2 regions of the Anaeromassilibacillus sp. 1001302B_160321_C8 genome follow, and region 1 is predicted to be linked to the other one. Evidence: predicted binding sites of a transcription regulator. Region 1 holds the regulator's gene; the other holds the start of a gene.
The links. The regulator Rex, encoded in region 1, represses fermentation and respiration genes when NADH is low (regulators of the CRP and FNR family bind a similar motif). The targets are predictions, from matches to a motif close to ATTGTTAANNNNTTAACAAT.

Region 1 (3,327 bases):
AAACCTGGCAAACGCCGGCATTCTCCCGTTGGTCTTTAAGGATGAGGCCGATTATGACCGCATCGACCAGATGGACGAGCTGGAACTGCCGGACATCCGTTCCGCCATCGCCGACAATTCGAAGATCATCGTCAAAGATTTGACCAAAGGCATTGAATTTGAGGCGGAAGCGGTTCTCTCCGCACGCCAGCGCGAAATGGTCCTTGCCGGCGGCCTGCTGAACTATACAAGAGAGCAATCCAAATAATTTAAACTATATAAAATAAATGGAGGGATTCCCCATGGCCAATAAAATTCCTATGACCACCCCGCTGGTGGAGATGGACGGCGACGAGATGACCCGCATCATCTGGAAGATGATTAAGGATATCCTGCTCACGCCCTATATCGACCTGAAAACCGAGTATTACGACCTCGGTCTGAAGCACCGCGACGAGACCAACGACCAGGTGACCGTGGACAGCGCCAACGCTACCAAGAAATATGGTGTGGCCGTCAAGTGCGCCACCATCACGCCGAATGCTGCCCGTGTGGAGGAGTATAACCTCAAAGAGATGTGGAAGTCTCCGAACGGCACCATCCGCGCCATGCTGGACGGCACGGTTTTCCGCACCCCGATCCTGGTAAAAGGCATCACCCCGTTCATCCCCACCTGGACAAAGCCGATCACCATTGCGCGTCATGCTTACGGCGACGTATACCGCAATGTGGAGATGCAGGTGCCCGCAGGCTCCAAGGCAGAGCTGGTCGTCACGGATGCGGACGGCAAGGAGACCCGCGCGACCATCCACGATTTCCAGACATCCAGCGGCATCATCCAGGGCGTCCATAACCTGGACAAGAGCATCGGCAGCTTTGCGCGCTCCTGCTTTAACTACGCTTTGGACGAGAAAAAGGACCTCTGGTTTGCAACCAAGGATACCATTTCCAAGCAGTACGATCACCGCTTCAAGGACATCTTCCAGGAAATCTTCGACGCGGAGTACAAAGAGAAATTTGATGCGGCGGGCATCGAATATTTCTACACCCTGATTGACGACGCAGTGGCCCGCGTCATCCGCTCCGAGGGCGGCTATATCTGGGCATGCAAAAACTACGACGGCGACGTGATGAGCGACATGGTCGCCACGGCATACGGCAGCCTGGCTATGATGACCAGCGTCCTGGTTTCCCCGGATGGCGTATATGAATATGAGGCAGCGCACGGCACCGTGCAGCGCCATTACTATAAACATCTGAAGGGCGAAAAGACCTCCACGAACTCCATGGCAACCCTGTTCGCCTGGACGGGCGCCCTGCGCAAGCGCGGCGAGCTGGACGGCAACTCCGCCCTGATGGACTTCGCGGATAAATTGGAGCGCGCCTCCATCCAGACCATTGAAGAAGGCGTGATGACCGGCGACCTGGCCAGCCTCTCCAAGCTGCCGAACAAGACCACTGTGGACACGGAGACCTTCCTGAAGGAGATTGATAAGCGCCTCGCAGCGATGCTCTGATCTCCTTCGTATAAGGCGCAACCTTTACCGGCTTTCTTTTTCTCAAATAGAAAGGACCTTACGAATTATGCCAAAACGGGAAAACATCTCCATGTCCGTTATCCGGCGGCTTCCCCGCTACTATCGGTTTCTCAAGCTTTTGCGGGAAAAGGGCGTCACGCGCATTTCCTCCACCGAGCTTTCGGCAAAGCTGGGGCTCACCGCCTCCCAGATTCGTCAGGATCTCAACTGCTTCGGCGGGTTCGGGCAGCAGGGATACGGCTACATGGTGGATCAGCTTTGTACAGAGATCGGAAACATCCTCGGGCTCTCCCACGCATACAAAGCGGTTTTGATCGGCGCGGGCAACCTGGGCCAAGCGATCGCCTCCCATCTCTCCTTTGAGACAGAGGGCTTCACACTGGCGGGAATCTTTGACAATGCCGACGCCAAAATCGGCCGGACCATCAATGGTCTCACTGTGCGCAACATTGACACCCTGGAGCGGTTCTGCAACCTTGAAAAGCCGACTATGGCCGTTCTCTGTGTTCCGCGCAGCGCGGTGGAATCCTTGAGCGACCGCTTGTATGCGCTGGGAATCCGCTGTTTCTGGAATTTCAGCCACTATGACATCAACATGAAATATGGGGACGCCATTGTGGAGAATGTCCATCTGAACGACAGCCTGATGACGCTCTGTTACCGCATCACAAATGATCCCATGCGCACCACAAAATAATCATAAAAATTATATCCAATAGAGGGTAGGTTCCTGCCAAGGAACTTACCCTCTTTTTATCATTCCTGCATAATTATAGGCTTGTATTCCCGTTTCCGGGCTTCTCGCGTGCCATTTCTTCGGGAAATCGTCCATGTACCGCACCAAAATCTATTTTCGCCGCATAAAGCCGCTAGACGCAAGCGCCATATTCTATCCGGCATATTTTTCCCCCGTCCGGAGATACTACCAGCAAATACAAAGTGGGAGGAAAATAGGATGCCTGACGAGAAAGCAAAGAAGGTTCCCGTGGTAAAAAGGGCGGGAATCCCGGAATCGGAGACCGATGTTGCCGTAGAAGCGCATGCACGCGAAGCCGCGGCAGATGCCGCAATGGACGCCCAAGGGATGATCGATGAGCTGGTGCAGCGGGCCCAAAAAGCCTTGCTTGCCTTTATGGACATGGATCAGGAGCAGGTGGACAACATTGTCCACGCCATGGCGCTGGCGGGTCTGGATCAACACGTGCGCCTGGCAAAGCTCGCCTATGAGGAGACCGGGCGCGGCGTTGTGGAAGACAAAATCATCAAAAATATTTTTGCCACCGAATACATCTGGCACTCCATCAAAGGCCAGAAGACGGTCGGCATCATAGAAGAAAACGAGCTGGAGGACTATGTGGAGGTGGCGGAACCGGTGGGGGTCGTCGCCGGCGTCACCCCGGTGACCAATCCCACCTCCACCACCCTGTTCAAATCGCTGATCTGTATGAAGACGCGCAATCCCATCATCTTTGGGTTCCATCCCAGCGCGCAGAAGTCCTCCGTCGAGGCGGCCCGGGTGATGCGCGACGCGGCGGTCAAGGCCGGGGCCCCGGCGGACTGCATCCAGTGGATCACTGCGCCGTCGATCGCGGCCACCAATGCGCTGATGAACCATCCGGGCGTATCCCTGGTCCTGGCGACTGGCGGCAGCGGCATGGTCCGCGCGGCCTACAGCACGGGAAAGCCGGCGCTGGGCGTTGGACCCGGAAACGTCCCCTGCTATATCGAAAAGACCGCCCGGTTGGAACGAGCCTGCACGGATCTGATGCTCTCCAAGACCTTTGACAACGGCATGATCTGCGCCTCCGAG
Region 2 (3,327 bases), on a different contig from region 1:
CGGCTGATGCGGAACGTGCGCTCCGCCGCGGCGTTAAATTCGATGATATTCAAATCGCTGTCCACAATGATGGTGACGTTCGGCGTCTCCGAAAGCACGCAGTTGCTCAGGGACTCCGCACGCTCCTTCATGTACGGCATGCACATATGTAGCTCGGCCTTGCCCTGGTAAACGGCGATGGCCTTTGCGCGGCAGGTCGGGTAGCCGCAGGAGCCGCAGTTGAGTTCGTCCTCCGGGCCGTTCTTGCCGATCTTTGCCAGGATCGCGCGGATCGTCTCCTCGTCCGGGATGTCCTCTTTGCTGGAGCGGTCCACGAACTGCATCTGCATCGGGATGGTCTCCGGCAGGTTCGGATAGGACTCCGCATCCTCATATGCATAATCGCGGATCCGGACGCGGGAGGCAAAGCGGGAAACGGTATCCGTGCCGGAACCGGGGCCGTTGACGCAGCCGTCGCGGCACATGTTGATTTCAATGAAGCAGTGGTCGAGCTCGCCGCGTTCCATGGCGCGGCACAGGTCGATGCAGGCGCCGGAGCCGGAAACGGACAGGAGCTTCCAATCGCCGATGTCGCCCCTGGAGCGCAAGGATGCGAGGATACCCTCCTCGATCGGGTACATGCGCAGGATCTTCGAGCTCGGGTTGAGGAACGTCGCAGATTCGGCGTTGGCAAAGGAAATGTGCTCCTCCTTCAGCCAGGCGCCGAGCTCCTCAAAGGTCAGCACCGCGTCGATCTCGTTGTTGTGGCGGATGTCGGCGGCCTCGTCCTTCTTCGCAATGCAGGGGCCTGCAAACACGACGCGCGTCCCGGGGCCGTAGCTCTGCTTGAGCAGGCGGCCGTGCGCGATCATCGGGGAAACGACCGGCGCCATTTGGTCCACCAGGGACGGATAGTACAATTCAATCAAACGGTTGACGGACGGGCAGCAGGTCGAAATGATATTCTTCATGCTGTTCTCCTGCATGATGCGGTGGTACTCCGCCGTCACATACGCCGCGCCCTCCGCGGTCTCCGAAACGCCATAGAAACCGAGCGCCTTCATCGCACCCGCAAACTGATGGACATCTTCAAAATCAAAGCATCCATAGTACGACGGGGCAATCGAAAGGATGACCCGCTCGCCGCTCTTCATCATCTGCTTGACCAGGGCGACATCGCTCGCCACCGTCTTAGCGTTCTGCGGGCACTGCTCCAGGCAGGTGCCGCAGAGGATGCAGTCGCGGTCGATGATTTTCGCCTGTTCATTTTCTACCTTGATGGATTTGACCGGGCAAACCTTCACACATTTATAGCAGTTTTTGCAATTTGCTTTCTGCAAGCCAATAATACTCATTTGTCATCACCTATCCTACATACTTAGGGGGACTCCCCGTTGATACTCCTTGGAGCGTTACTTCTCCAGCCGTTTCATGACTTCGCGGTTAAAAAAGGCCTCTGTTTCCAGCGGGGTGACCTTAAAGCGTTCCCCGTCCAAACAGACGCAGACGCCGTTGTTGGTGCACTCCCCCATACAGAAGGAGCCCTTCAGGTCGATCTTATCTTCCAGATGGTTCATCGAAACCAGGCGTTGAAAGATGCTGATGACATCGCGGGATCCTTTCAGGTGGCAGGAACTGCCGATACAAATTGTTATTTCCATACTCTCATTTCCTCCTGGGGTGCTCCCCTGCTGCTTGTTTCACGCGGCAATCTTTCAAAAAGGCAAAAAAGTTCCGCCGCGTAATTTTGTCTATATTATAACATTTGGGTGGTTTTCTGACAAGAGAATTTATGCGAAATTTCATCATTTCCCCTGGAATCTGCAAAGGAAATGCATGGAAAAGGCGCGCCCGCTTTTCGCGGGCGCGCCCTCTGGGATTTTATTCTTCTGTCTCGTCCTCGCCGCTGCTTTCTTCGTCCTCCCCGGCTTCCTCATCGGACTCCCAGGCGAGGGATTCCAACAGGCGAAGCGCCTGGCGATGGGTCTTCTCCCGGGATTGGACCATGCGCTCCACCGCTTCGGCCTTCAGCCGGGCGGTCTCCGTGGCATTGTCCCCCTGCGGGATCTTTTCAATCGTGGTAAAGGCGTCTTTCAAATACGCCGTATCGTCTAAGATGCGGTCGATCCGTGCCAAAATATCCTGTGCGGAAATCTGCATATCGCTCATCGCTATATCCTCCAATGTTTCGACTGGCGGACACGCAAGGCGGATCCGGTCCGGGCCGACAAAGCGTGCCCTACCCTTTTTTACCAATTGTTTCGCCCGGCGCGGATAGGTGGATTCACAGCGATTCCCCCATCCGTCCTCCACAACAATGGTCCGTTCGATGGGTATCGTCCCCTCTCCGTGTGGGAAATGTACATGCCCTGTTTTTTGCAATGGGTGCCGTCCCCCATGTACCGCTTCCAGTATATCCCTTTCTGTGGAAAAATACAAGGGGCTGGATCAGCTGGCTTGGGCGCGCCGCCCCCGCCGGTGAAACAGGCCGCGGAACAGCGGAAAGGACAACAGGAGGAACAGCGGCGCGGCAATTTCTTGGGTCTCTGGGCAACAAAAACAGGTTGCAGCCAACAGGTTCCACATCCCGTGAAACCCGACACCCATCCAAATGCTTCCCGTGCAATATGTCAGATAATTCGCCAGGAGCCCAAACAAACACACAAACAGGAGCGCCGGGAAATCGTTCCCGCCTGCACACAAGCTGTGAGGCAACAGATAGACCGCCGCGGAGAGCAGGCTCCTCCTCCAAAAGGGCCACTCGCAGAACAAGTTCTGAAACAGGTATCCGCGGAAGAGCAGCTCCTCACAAAAGCCAACGATGAGATAGTGGGCCAGGCGGGGGATGCTGGCGCCCTGGAGCAGGGCGATCCAAACGTCATTTCGCTCCGTCAGAAGGAATGCAACCCACAGAATTCCAAGAAACCCAATCGCCGCCCAGAGCATCCCGAAGAAGAAATCGCCGGGATCGCAACGCCGCGCGGTGAGCCCCACCGCCCGGAGAGGCTTCTTTTCAAAGCCCAGCAGACAGACCAAAACCGGCAGCAGCACGGCCGCCAAAAACAACAGATCGCCATAGGCAGCAAAAAACCTGCCCGCCAGGAGGAGGGCTGCCGTCCCAAACAGCCCGACGGCCAGGCCGGTCGTGACCCCCAGCCGCGCCAGATTCAGCAAATAGCGCCGGACGTATATGGGACCGTGCATGTCGTTCCTCCTATCGTTTTGCGGGCAGGTTACTGCCAATTAACCCGAAGTTACTCCAAATTGAGCTTCTTTTTCAGCATCAGGCGGGTAATGATATAGTAGATTACACCGAACACCAGCGAGAAAACCAACCCCAAGAGCATG

Region 2: the regulator Rex is predicted to act here: its motif matches at 1,726-1,745, upstream of I2E77_RS00120 ((2Fe-2S) ferredoxin domain-containing protein).

The regions. Positions count from the first base shown of each region.
Region 1 is NZ_JADNJD010000023.1:20,361-23,687, reverse strand. It holds gene I2E77_RS12640 (aconitate hydratase) at 1-247, shown strand, start outside; gene I2E77_RS12635 (NADP-dependent isocitrate dehydrogenase) at 282-1,496, shown strand; gene I2E77_RS12630 (redox-sensing transcriptional repressor Rex) at 1,564-2,214, shown strand; gene adhE (bifunctional acetaldehyde-CoA/alcohol dehydrogenase) at 2,473-3,327, shown strand, end outside.
Region 2 is NZ_JADNJD010000001.1:24,291-27,617, reverse strand. It holds gene I2E77_RS00125 ([Fe-Fe] hydrogenase large subunit C-terminal domain-containing protein) at 1-1,334, opposite strand, end outside; gene I2E77_RS00120 ((2Fe-2S) ferredoxin domain-containing protein) at 1,392-1,640, opposite strand; gene I2E77_RS00115 (hypothetical protein) at 1,861-2,361, opposite strand; gene I2E77_RS00110 (CPBP family intramembrane glutamic endopeptidase) at 2,428-3,183, opposite strand; gene I2E77_RS00105 (hypothetical protein) at 3,234-3,327, opposite strand, start outside.